DNA from 3 places in the Streptomyces sp. NBC_00523 genome. Region 2 is predicted to be linked to each of the others. Evidence: predicted binding sites of a transcription regulator. Region 2 holds the regulator's gene; each other region holds the start of a gene.
The links. The regulator HrcA, encoded in region 2, represses chaperone genes, less so after heat shock. The targets are predictions, from matches to a motif close to TTNGCACTCNGNNNNNCNGAGTGCNAA.

Region 1: the regulator HrcA is predicted to act here: its motif matches at 2,685-2,711, upstream of groES (co-chaperone GroES).
Region 3: the regulator HrcA is predicted to act here: its motif matches at 2,609-2,635, upstream of groL (chaperonin GroEL).

What each region holds. Positions count from the first base shown of each region.
Region 1 covers NZ_CP107836.1:4,465,937-4,470,193, reverse strand. The annotation lists gene fabI (enoyl-ACP reductase FabI) at 1-294, opposite strand, end outside; gene groL (chaperonin GroEL) at 494-2,119, opposite strand; gene groES (co-chaperone GroES) at 2,223-2,531, opposite strand; gene OHS17_RS20485 (DUF6234 family protein) at 2,835-3,239, shown strand; gene OHS17_RS20480 (polysaccharide deacetylase family protein) at 3,236-4,257, opposite strand, start outside.
Region 2 covers NZ_CP107836.1:2,335,227-2,339,483, reverse strand. The annotation lists gene OHS17_RS10605 (DUF3097 domain-containing protein) at 1-203, opposite strand, end outside; gene OHS17_RS10600 (MBL fold metallo-hydrolase) at 229-951, opposite strand; gene hrcA (heat-inducible transcriptional repressor HrcA) at 1,137-2,153, shown strand; gene dnaJ (molecular chaperone DnaJ) at 2,154-3,290, shown strand; gene OHS17_RS10585 (nitronate monooxygenase) at 3,411-4,257, shown strand, end outside.
Region 3 covers NZ_CP107836.1:4,042,280-4,046,536, reverse strand. The annotation lists gene OHS17_RS18315 (TetR/AcrR family transcriptional regulator C-terminal domain-containing protein) at 16-726, shown strand; gene groL (chaperonin GroEL) at 825-2,447, opposite strand; gene OHS17_RS18305 (cold-shock protein) at 2,764-2,970, opposite strand; gene OHS17_RS18300 (MoaD/ThiS family protein) at 3,326-3,604, opposite strand; gene thrC (threonine synthase) at 3,633-4,257, opposite strand, start outside.

The DNA of each region.
Region 1 (4,257 bases), 2.1 Mb from region 2:
GGCCGGAGCGAACGCGACCGCGTGGACCACACCGTCGAGGCGGTCCCAGTGCTTGCCGATGTTCCGGGCCAGCTCCGCGAGGTCCTCGTCGTTGGTGATGTCGGCTTCCAGGCAGTCGACCGGTGGCTTCGGCAGGCGGGTCACGATCCGCTTCATGATGCTGCTGGGACGGCCCGGGGCGTTCGCCACGATGACGTCGCCGCCGCGGTCCATGACGGATTTCGCGATCTGGAAGCCCATCGAGGGTTCGGTGAGGACACCGAGGACCAGGACCTTCTTGCCGTCGAGAGTCATGCCCGTCCTTCTGCAGAAGTGGTGCGGGGATGCTCCGTCCCCGACTCTGCAGAGTCTCCTCGTCGAGAGCCGACACATGCGTGGGGTCCTGGGCAAAGACGTCCGCCACATCTTTGTCGGGTGCAGCCATGACGAAGCCCCCGCGCAAGCAGAGAGGCCCGGCCCCCTCGCGGGGTGCCGGGCCTCTCTGAGCCAACCGCTAGTGCGAGTGGCCGTGGCCGTGGCCCGCGGCCTCCGGCTCTTCCTCGGCCGGCTTCTCGACGACCAGGGTCTCGGTCGTGAGCAGCAGCGACGCGATGGACGCGGCGTTCTCCAGGGCGGAGCGGGTGACCTTGACCGGGTCGATGACGCCGGCCTTGACCAGGTCGCCGTACTCGCCGGTGGCGGCGTTGAAGCCCTGGCCCTTGTCGAGCTCGGAGACCTTGGAGGTGATGACGTAGCCCTCCAGGCCGGCGTTCTCGGCGATCCAGCGCAGCGGCTCGACGGCGGCGCGGCGGACGACCGCGACACCGGTGGCCTCGTCGCCGGTCTTGCCGAGGTTGCCCTCGAGGACCTTGACGGCGTGGACGATGGCGGAGCCACCACCGGAGACGATGCCCTCCTCGACCGCGGCGCGGGTCGCGGAGATGGCGTCCTCCAGACGGTGCTTCTTCTCCTTGAGCTCGACCTCGGTGGCCGCACCGACGCGGATCACGCAGACCCCGCCGGCCAGCTTCGCCAGGCGCTCCTGGAGCTTCTCGCGGTCCCAGTCGGAGTCCGTGGCGTCGATCTCGGCCTTGATCTGGTTGACGCGGCCGGCGACCTCGTCGGACTTGCCGCCACCGTCGACGATGGTGGTGTCGTCCTTGGTGACGGTCACGCGGCGGGCGGTGCCCAGCACGTCCAGACCGGCCTGGTCGAGCTTGAGGCCGACCTCCTCGGCGATGACGGTCGCACCGGTGAGGGTGGCGATGTCGCCGAGCATGGCCTTGCGGCGGTCACCGAAGCCCGGCGCCTTGACGGCGACGGCGTTGAACGTGCCGCGGATCTTGTTGACGACCAGGGTCGACAGGGCCTCGCCCTCGACGTCCTCGGCGATGATCAGCAGCGGCTTGGAGCCACCGGACTGAATGACCTTCTCCAGGAGCGGCAGCAGCTCCTGGATCGAGCCGATCTTGCCCTGGTGGATCAGGATGTACGGGTCGTCGAGGACGGCCTCCATACGCTCCTGGTCGGTCACCATGTACGGGGACAGGTAGCCCTTGTCGAAGGCCATGCCCTCGGTGAAGTCGAGGTCCAGACCGAAGGTGTTGGACTCCTCGACGGTGATGACACCGTCCTTGCCGACCTTGTCCATCGCGTCCGCGATGAGCTCGCCGACCTGCGGGTCCTGCGCGGAGAGCGCGGCGACGGCGGCGATGTCGGACTTGTCGTCGATCGGGCGGGCGGTCGCGAGGAGCTCCTCGGACACGGCCTTGACCGCGGCGTCGATGCCCTTCTTCAGGGCGGCCGGGGAGGCGCCGGCGGCGACGTTGCGCAGACCCTCGCGGACGAGCGCCTGGGCCAGGACGGTGGCGGTGGTGGTGCCGTCACCCGCGACGTCGTTCGTCTTGGTGGCGACCTCCTTCACCAGCTGGGCGCCGAGGTTCTCGTACGGGTCGTCCAGCTCGACCTCGCGCGCGATGGTGACACCGTCGTTGGTGATGGTGGGGGCACCGAACTTCTTGTCGATGACGACGTTGCGGCCCTTGGGGCCGATCGTCACCTTGACCGTGTCGGCAAGCTTGTTGACGCCGCGCTCAAGGGCGCGACGGGCGTCCTCGTCGAACTTCAGGATCTTCGCCATGGAGCTGAACTGTTCCTCTCAAAAACAAGAACTGCGCCCCTGCCGCCCGGCTAGTGATGTCGCAGGGGGCCAGGGGCGCAGAACAGAAGCAAACGTGGGTGAATTACTTCTCGATGATCGCGAGGACGTCGCGCGCCGAGAGGACGAGGTACTCCTCGCCGTTGTACTTCACCTCGGTGCCGCCGTACTTGCTGTACAGCACGACATCGCCGGTCTTGACGTCGAGCGGCAGGCGCTCGCCGTTCTCGAAGCGGCCCGGGCCCACGGCCAGGACGACGCCCTCCTGGGGCTTCTCCTTGGCGGTGTCCGGGATAACCAGGCCGGAGGCCGTGGTCTGCTCGGCGTCGAGCGGCTGGACCACAATGCGGTCCTCGAGCGGCTTGATCGCAACCTTGGAGCTGGCGGTCGACACGATCCGGTCTCCCCCTTCGGAGATCTCACGGGGTTTAACAGTCTTTGGGTCGGCGACCAGGTGGCCCGTCGTCGCGGGTGCCGGACCTGCCGGTCGCACAGTACTGCTGGCACTCTCCAGTAGGGAGTGCCAGCACTGAGACTATGACCGCGATTAGCACTCGGTCAAGCGGAGTGCCAATTCACGCCCCTCGTGGCGTACGTGGGCGCCCGCCCCTCCGTACGGCTGCGGCCGTGCAACGTTCCGGACACCGTAGGGACAACGCGGGGACCACCCGGACCGTTCCAGGTGGACGGTGGCGTCATGCGCATACGACCCTCCGACCGTTCGGCCCCACCGCGCCCCGGCCCGGTGGTGACCGGCTGCCTCGACGCGGTGCTCGGGGTACTGCTCATCGCGCTGGAGACGCTGCTCAGCGGGATCGCCCTCTGGGCGTACACGGGCTCCGCCCCCCGGCCGCCGAACCCGGACATGGCGGAGGCCGGACCGCCCGGGATGGACTGGTCCGGCACTCTCGTCCTCGCCGCCCTCACCGCGGCGGCCTGTGTGATCGGCGTGGTGCTGCTGCGCCACGGGCTGCCGATCGCGGGCGTCGTCCAGCTGATCGGCGTATGCCTGCTGCTGGTGCTCACGCTGAGGGCCTGGCACAGCGCCTACGAGGACGCGCACCCGGAGCCCGGGGACGCCCGTGCGTACGCCGCCTCCTAAACGTAGTCCTCCAGGCGGGCCACCGAGTAACCCTGGTCCGTGATGACCTTCATGACGGACCGGACCAGGTCGGGCATGCTCCCCTTCCAGTCCGCCTTGCCCCGGAAATGGGTGAGGATGATGTCGCCGGGGTGCAGCTTCTGGTCCTCCTCGCGCCACTCCATGCGGTCGGGGAACGCCTCCGCCTCCCACAGCGGCACGGCGGTGATGCCGCAGGACTTGGCGATCTTCAGCGTGTCGGTGTTGTAGTTGCCGTACGGCGGCCGGAAGAGCCGGGGCCGCTTGCCGAACTGCTTCTCCAGGATGTCCTGCTGGCCGCAGATCTCGCGCTTCTGCTCGTCGCGCGAGAGGCCCGGCAGGTAGCGGTGGTTGAGCGTGTGGTTGCCGATCACGGTCCCCCGGGACTGGGCGTCCTCGAAGTACGTGTAGTCGTCGCGCACCAGGTAGTCGGTGAGGAAGGCGCTGTACGGGATGTTCAGCTCCGCCATCATCTTCAGCAGCTCGGGGTCCTTGTCGTCCCCGTCGTCCATGGTCAGGAAGACGACCTTGTCCGTGGTGGGGACCCGGGTGAAGACCGGCGGCAGCGAGTCGTCCTGGCCCTCGACCTCGAAGCCCTTGCGGGTGGCGATGTGCGGCTTCTTCGCGGGCGGTACGGGCGCCGCGAGCGGCGTGGCCGCCAGGTCCCACTTCTTGGCGGCGACCGCGCGGGCGGCCTGCGCGAGCCTGGCCCGCTCCGCCTGCGCCGCACGGGTGCCGAGCGCCCCGGCCGCCGGTTCCGCCTGCGCGCCCGGCTGTCCCGCCGGGGCGCCCGGCTGCCCCGCCTGGGCCTTCGCGCTCCGGGCCGCGGCGCCCGAGTCCTCCCCGGCCGCGCAGCCGGACGCGGCGGCGGCGACCAGGAGCGCGGCGAGGACCGCGTAACCCGGCCTGCGTCGCAGGCGACTCCGTACCCGCTGCCGCCCGCCCGTCGCCGGACCCGTTTCACGCCCATTCATGGCCAATTTGTCCTTTTGTCGTACTG
Region 2 (4,257 bases):
GGCGCCATCGGGAAGACCCGGTGCTTGCCGAACCGGTCCTCCAGGGTCACCGTCGGCCCCTCGGCGGTCTTCTCGCACCGGATCACCGCGCCGCAGAAACCGGTGACCGCCTCCTCCACGACCAGATCGGTCTCGGCGGGCACCTCCGGGGCGGGGGCGGACTTCTTCCACGGCGGGGTCAGATCGGGCTGGTAGCTGCGCATCGCACGACGATAAGCGGGGGACGACCTACGACACGCCGAACCGCCCAGCCAGTGCGGCCCGCTGGGCCCGGACGAACGCCGCGTCCACCACCGCCCCGTGCCCCGGTACGTACAACGCGCCGTCCCCGCCCAGCTCCAGCAGCCGGTCCAGCGCGGCCGGCCAGCGCGCGGGGCTGGCGTCCGGACCGGCCTGGGGCTCGCCCGACTCCTCGACCAGGTCCCCGCAGAACACCAGCGCGGGGGAGCCCGGGACCAGCACTGCCAGGTCGTGGCCGCTGTGCGCCGCGCCCACGTTCACCAGGACCACCTCCCGGCCGCCGCCCAGGTCCACCGTCAGCTCCCCGCGCACCTCGTGGCGCGGGGCCACCAGCACATCGGCGGACTCGGCCGCGTCCGCCTCGGGCAGGCCTTGGGCCACCGCGTCCGCGTACAGCTCACCGGCCCCGTGACGCAGCAGTTCCGCCGTGCCCTCGGAGCCGTACACCCGGGCCCCGGCGAACGCGGCCGTGCCCAGCACATGGTCGAAGTGGGGGTGACTGAGTGCGATGTGCGTCACCCTCCGGCCGAGCAGCGCCTCGGCCTGGGTGCGCAGTTCCACGCCCTCGCGCAGTGACGCACCGGTGTCACAGAGCAGCACCCCGTCCGGACCGGCCACCAGCAGGGCCGTCGCGTCCCAGACCGGAAGGCGCCGGCGGCCCGTTCCGTGACCCAGCCGCTCCCATCCGAAGTCTTCCCAAGAGGCATCCATACGGCGACGCTATCGGCAGCGACCTGCGCGGCAGCGAGGTAGCGTGGCCGGTCGCCCTTGCTAGGGCACCACCCCGTCGCCGTACACTGGCCGGGGATCGCTGGCACTCGTACGCACCGAGTGCCAGGAGGAATCCCGGGAACGGCCCGGGAACACCGACGTGGACAGCTGGAGGTGTGCGCGCGATGCTCAGCGAACGCAGACTCGAAGTGCTGCGCGCGATCGTCCAGGACTACGTCGGGACCGAGGAGCCCGTCGGCTCCAAGGCGCTCACGGAGCGGCACAAGCTGGGGGTCTCCCCGGCGACCGTCCGCAACGACATGGCGGTGCTGGAGGAGGAGGGCTTCATCGCCCAGCCCCACACCAGCGCCGGGCGCATCCCGACGGACAAGGGCTACCGGCTCTTCGTGGACAAGCTGGCGGGCGTCAAGCCCCTCTCCTCGCCCGAGCGCCGCGCCATTCAGAACTTCCTCGACGGCGCGGTCGACCTGGACGACGTCGTGGGCCGCACCGTACGGCTGCTCGCGCAGCTGACCCGGCAGGTCGCCGTCGTGCAGTACCCCTCGCTGACCCGTTCGACGGTGCGGCACGTGGAGCTGCTGTCCCTGGCCCCGGCGCGGCTGATGCTCGTGCTGATCACGGACACCGGACGGGTCGAACAGCGGCTGGTGGACTGCCCGGCGCCGTTCGGCGAGACCTCGCTCGCCGATCTGCGGGCCCGGCTCAACAGCCGGGTGGTGGGGCGCCGGTTCGCCGACGTCCCGCAGCTGGTGCAGGACCTGCCGGAATCCTTCGAGAGCGAGGACCGGGGAACCGTGTCCACCGTCCTCTCGATCCTGCTCGAAACGCTTGTCGAGGAGACGGAGGAGCGGCTGATGATCGGCGGCACCTCCAACCTCACCCGCTTCGGACACGACTTCCCTGTGATGATCCGGCCGGTGCTCGAAGCACTGGAGGAACAGGTCGTGCTGCTGAAGCTGCTCGGCGAGGCCAAGGACTCGGGCATGACCGTACGCATCGGGCACGAGAACGCCCACGAGGGCCTCAACTCCACGTCCGTCGTCGCGGTCGGCTACGGTTCGGGCGACGAGGCAGTCGCCAAACTCGGCGTGGTCGGACCGACCCGCATGGACTACCCCGGAACGATGGGAGCGGTACGCGCAGTGGCACGTTACGTCGGACAGATCCTGGCGGAGTCGTAAGTGGCCACGGACTACTACGCCGTACTCGGCGTGCGCCGCGACGCTTCCCAGGACGAGATCAAGAAGGCATTCCGGAGGCTCGCCCGCGAGCTGCACCCGGACGTCAACCCCGATCCGAAGACCCAGGAGCGGTTCAAGGAGATCAACGCCGCTTACGAGGTCCTGTCGGACGCGCAGAAGAAGCAGGTCTACGACCTCGGCGGAGACCCGCTCTCGCAGTCCGGCGGCGCCGGTGCGGGCGGCTTCGGCCAGGGCGGCTTCGGCAACTTCTCCGACATCATGGACGCGTTCTTCGGCACGTCGTCGCAGCGCGGGCCCCGCTCGCGCACCCGGCGCGGCCAGGACGCCATGATCCGGCTGGAGATCGACCTCGCCGAGGCGGCCTTCGGCACCACCAAGGACATCCAGGTCGACACCGCCGTCGTCTGCACCACGTGCAGCGGCGAGGGCGCGGCCCCGGGCACCTCGGCGCAGACCTGCGACATGTGCCGCGGCCGCGGTGAGGTCTCCCAGGTCACCCGGTCCTTCCTCGGCCAGGTCATGACCTCCCGCCCCTGCCCCCAGTGCCAGGGCTTCGGTACGGTCGTGCCGACCCCGTGCCCGGAGTGCGCCGGTGACGGCCGCATCCGCTCGCGGCGCACGCTGACCGTGAAGATCCCCGCCGGTGTCGACAACGGCACCCGCATCCAGCTCGCGGGCGAGGGCGAGGTCGGCCCCGGCGGCGGCCCCGCCGGAGACCTCTACGTCGAGATCCACGAGCTGCCGCACGCGGTGTTCCAGCGCCGCGGCGACGACCTGCACTGCACGGTCACCATCCCCATGACGGCGGCGGCCCTCGGCACCAAGGTGCCGCTGGAGACGCTGGACGGCCTGGAGGAGGTCGACATCCGGCCGGGCACCCAGTCCGGCCAGTCGGTCCCGCTGCACGGGCGCGGCATCACCCACCTGCGGGGCGGCGGACGCGGCGACCTGATCGTGCACGTCGAGGTGACCACTCCGGTCAAGCTCGACCCCGAGCAGGAACGCCTGCTGCGCGAACTGTCCAAGCTGCGTGGCGAGGAGCGGCCCACCGGTCAGTTCCAGCCGGGCCAGCAGGGCCTGTTCTCCCGCCTGAAGGACGCCTTCAACGGCCGCTGACGGCTTGCGGCGCGACGGTACGGGCCCGGCCTCCGGGCCCGTACCGTCGCACCGCGACCGGCCAAAACGCTGCCGTGGGGCGGGCATCACGGGACAGGAAGGACATGACACGATGCGGTCATGCCCTCCGCGCTGACCGCTCTCTGCCGGTATCCCCTCGTGCAGGCCCCCATGGCCGGCGGTCCGTCCTGCCCGCAGCTCGCCGCCGCCGTCTCCGAGGCCGGTGCGCTGGGCTTCCTGGCCGCCGGATACAAGACGGCGGACGCCCTGCGCGACGAGATCCAGCAGGTGCGCGCCCTGACCGGGCAGCCCTTCGGCGTCAACCTCTTCATGCCGCAGTGCGAACCGGCGGACCCCGCCGCGCTGGAGGACTACCGCCACCGGCTCGCGGACGAGGTGGGCCGTTACGAGACCGGGCTCGGCGACCCGGACGTCCCCGGCGACGACGGTTACGAGGACAAGCTCGCCGTCCTCCTCGAAGCCCCGGTCCCGGTCGTCTCCTTCACCTTCGGCTGCCCCTCGCGCGACACGCTCGACGCGTTCGCGGCCGCCGGTACGTACACCGTCGTCACGGTCACCTCGCCGGAGGAGGCCCAGGCCGCCGAGTGGGCCGGGGCCGACGCCGTCTGCGCCCAGGGCACCGAGGCGGGCGGCCACCGCTCCACGTTCCACGACGACCCGGCGACCGAGGACGGCGGCACCGGGCTGCTGAGCCTGGTCGCCCAGGTCCGCGAGACCGTGCAGATACCGGTCGTCGCCGCGGGCGGCCTGATGCGCGGCGCCCAGATCGCCGCCGTCCTCGCGGCGGGCGCCGACGCCGCCCAGCTCGGCACCGCCTTCCTGGCCTGCCCGGAGTCCGGCGCCCACGTCCTGCACAAACAGGCCCTGACCAACCCGCTGTTCGTCCGGACCACCCTGACCAGGGCCTTCTCCGGGCGCCCGGCACGCGGCCTGGTCAACCGCTTCG
Region 3 (4,257 bases), 1.7 Mb from region 2:
AGAGAGGCTGAGCACGTGACCCGCACCGAAGGTGCCGGAGGCATCGATCCACGCGTTCTCTGGCGGGAGCAGGACCGGCCCCGGCGCGGCCGCAGACCCGCGTTCAGCCGCGAGGCGATCACGGCCGCCGCGGTCGCCGTCGCGGACGCCGAGGGCATCGACGCGGTCACCATGCGGCGGGTCGCCGCGGAGGTGGGCGCCGGCGTCATGTCGCTGTACAGCTACGCCCCCGACAAGGAGACGCTGCTCGACCTGATGATCGACCACGTCTCCGGTGAGCTGCCGACGGACGGCCCGCTCACCGGCGACTGGCGCGCCGACCTCAAGACCATCGGCCGCCACCAGCGCGCGAACATGCTCCGCCACCCCTGGCTGCCCGCCGCCGTGCAGGCCCGCCGCACCCTGGGCCCCCGCACGCTCGCCTTCGTGGAGCACGCCCTCGCGGCGCTGCGGCCCATCGGGCTCGACGGGGCGGCCCGGCTGGAGATCTTCGCCCAGCTCACGTCCTTCGTGGCGGCCCATGTGGCCTACGAGGTCGGCCAGGCCCGCGCGGCCCAGGACCCCGGGCGGGCGGCCGCCGAGGCGGTGTATCTGGCGGAGGTCGCGGCGGACGGCAGCCATCCGGAGCTCGCGGACGCGCTGGCGACGGCGGGGCGGCCGGTCACCCCGGACGCGATGTTCGACCGCTTCCTCACCCGCCTCGTGGACGGCCTCGACGCGGGCTGAGCTCCCACGCGTACACGTACACACAAAGACACCGGCCCCCGGGGACGCATCCCCGGGGGCCGGTGCTCGGTACTGCTGGAACTGCCGATCCGTCAGGATCAGAAGTCCATGTCACCGCCCGGCATGCCGCCCGGAGCGGCCGCGGCGGCCTTCTCCGGCTTGTCAGCGATGACGGCCTCGGTGGTGAGGAACAGCGCGGCGATCGACGCGGCGTTCTGCAGCGCGGAACGCGTGACCTTCGCCGGGTCGAGGATGCCCTCGGCGATCATGTCGACGTACTCGCCGGTCGCGGCGTTCAGACCGTGGCCGACGGCCAGGTTGCGCACCTTCTCCACGACGACGCCACCCTCGAGACCACCGTTGACGGCGATCTGCTTCAGCGGGGCCTCCAGCGCGAGCTTGACGGCGTTGGCGCCGGTCGCCTCGTCGCCCGAGAGCTCCAGCTTCTCGAAGACGGCCGAGGCCTGGAGCAGAGCCACGCCACCACCGGCGACGATGCCCTCCTCGACGGCGGCCTTGGCGTTGCGCACCGCGTCCTCGATGCGGTGCTTGCGCTCCTTGAGCTCGACCTCGGTGGCGGCACCGGCCTTGATGACCGCCACGCCGCCGGCCAGCTTCGCCAGGCGCTCCTGGAGCTTCTCGCGGTCGTAGTCCGAGTCGGAGTTCTCGATCTCGGCACGGATCTGGTTGACGCGGCCCTGGACCTGGTCGCTGTCACCGGCGCCGTCGACGATCGTCGTCTCGTCCTTGGTGATGACGACCTTGCGGGCGCGGCCGAGCAGGTCGAGACCGGCGTTCTCCAGCTTGAGGCCGACCTCCTCGGAGATGACGGTGCCGCCCGTGAGGATGGCGATGTCACCGAGCATGGCCTTGCGGCGGTCGCCGAAGCCCGGGGCCTTGACGGCGACGGACTTGAAGGTGCCGCGGATCTTGTTGACGACCAGGGTCGACAGGGCCTCGCCCTCGACGTCCTCGGCGATGATCAGCAGCGGCTTGCCGGACTGCATGACCTTCTCCAGCAGCGGAAGGAGGTCCTTCACGTTGCTGACCTTGGAGTTGACGATCAGGATGTACGGGTCGTCCAGGGACGACTCCATGCGCTCCATGTCGGTGGCGAAGTACGCCGAGATGTAGCCCTTGTCGAAGCGCATACCCTCGGTGAGCTCCAGCTCCAGACCGAAGGTCTGGGACTCCTCGACGGTGATGACGCCTTCCTTGCCGACCTTGTCCATGGCCTCGGCGATGAGCTCGCCGATCTGGGTGTCGGCGGCGGAGATGGAGGCGGTCGAAGCGATCTGCTCCTTGGTCTCCACGTCCTTGGCCTGCTCCAGGAGGGCGGCGGAGACGGCCTCGACGGCCTTCTCGATGCCCCGCTTGAGAGCCATCGGGTTCGCACCCGCGGCCACGTTGCGCAGGCCCTCGCGGACGAGCGCCTGGGCGAGAACGGTGGCGGTGGTCGTACCGTCGCCGGCGACGTCGTCCGTCTTCTTGGCGACCTCCTTGACCAGCTCCGCACCGATCTTCTCGTACGGGTCCTCCAGCTCGATCTCCTTGGCGATGGAAACACCATCGTTGGTGATCGTGGGGGCGCCCCACTTCTTCTCGAGGACGACGTTGCGGCCCTTGGGGCCAAGGGTGACCTTGACGGCGTCGGCGAGCTGGTTCATGCCGCGCTCGAGACCGCGCCGGGCCTCCTCGTCGAACGCGATGATCTTGGCCATGTGAAGTGGTCCTCCCGGACAGGGGTGGATTGCTCCGGACCGAGTGGCGCCCGCGACGGACGGCCTGCGTGCCCTGCGGTTCCTTCCCGCCTGGCCTGCGGGCCTCACCGGCCCGGTCCAAAATTCTGTCACTCTCACCTGGAGAGTGCTAAGCCCAATGATTAGCACTCGACCCCCGAGAGTGCAAGCGCCCCCGGCCGGAGTGTGGACAACCCCGGCGACCCCAGGACGCACCTGGGCAACGCGAAGGGCCCGTACCCCTAGGTACGGACCCTTCGTACGTGCGTGGCGTCGCGGCCGACGTGCCGTGCCGGGCTCAGCCGACGGCGAGCTTGACCATGTCCGCCTGCGGCCCCTTCTGGCCCTGCGAGATCTCGAACTCGACCCGCTGACCTTCTTCGAGGGTGCGGTACCCGTCCATCTGGATCGCGCTGTAGTGGACGAATACATCCGCACCACCGTCGACCGCGATGAAGCCGTACCCCTTCTCCGCGTTGAACCACTTGACGGTGCCCTGAGCCATGCCTAACTCCCCTGTAACGTGTGTGCGCCGAAGCGCGTCGACCGCGGCTGAATGTATCTGCCCAACTGCCCTGTGCAACAGGTCAATCGGACGACAATTCTGCGCAGCGCCGATCGCCCGAATATGAGGAATTCATGAGTTTGCGGGGCAAGTCGGGCCCGACAAAGGCGACTTAAGGCGCAAGAGGCGCAGGCACATTGGCTGCTTCTGATCGTGGCGCGGCGCATTCTCATATGCGAGGGGCACGGGCAGCGAAGGGGACTTCCCACACTCTACCCCGCTCAACCATGCAGAATTGCCCCCTCCGCTTCTCTCGCGGAGGGGGCAATTGCGGTGACGCTACGGAGCTTTGGGCTCAGCAGCCGCCGGCCACCGCGGGGATGATCGAGACGCCGGCACCGTCCGGGGTGGCCGCGTCCAGGCCGCCTTCAAAACGCACGTCGTCGTCGTTGACGTACACGTTGACGAAGCGGCGCAGCTTGCCCTGGTCGTCCAGCACGCGGGCGGCGATGCCCGGGTGGTCCTTCTCCAGCGAGGCGATGACCTCGGAGAGGGTCGCACCCTCGGCCGGAACCTCGGCCTGGCCGCCGGTGTAGGTGCGGAGGATGGTGGGAATGCGGACCTTGACGCTCATGGCGGTGCCTTCCTGAAGTCTCGGGTGGTCAGCTGGTGGCGAGTCCGGCGGCGCGGAAGGCGTCCAGGCTCGGGCGGATCGTGGCGGTCGCCTGCGAGGTGTCGGCCACCGCGTCCAGCGTCTTGAGGCCGTCACCCGTGTTCAGGACGACGGTGGTGAGCGCCGGGTCGAGCAGGCCCGCGTCGATCAGCTTCTTCGTCACGCCGACCGTCACCCCGCCCGCCGTCTCGGCGAAGATGCCCTCGGTGCGGGCCAGCAGCTTGATCGCGTCCACGACCTGCTCGTCGTTGACGTCCTCGACGGCGCCGCCGGTGCGGCGGGCGATGTCCAGGACGTACGGGCCGTCGGCCGGGTTGCCGATCGCGAGGGACTTGGCGATCGTGTTCGGCTTCTGCGGGCGGACCACGTCGTGACCGGCCTTGAAGGCGGTGGAGACCGGGGAGCAGCCCTCGGCCTGGGCGCCGAAGATCTTGTACGGCTTGTCCTCGACCAGGCCGAGCTTGATCAGCTCCTGGAGGCCCTTGTCGATCTTCGTGAGCTGCGAGCCGGACGCGATCGGGATGACGATCTGGTCGGGCAGCTGCCAGCCGAGCTGCTCGCAGATCTCGTACGCGAGCGTCTTGGAACCCTCGCCGTAGTACGGACGCAGGTTG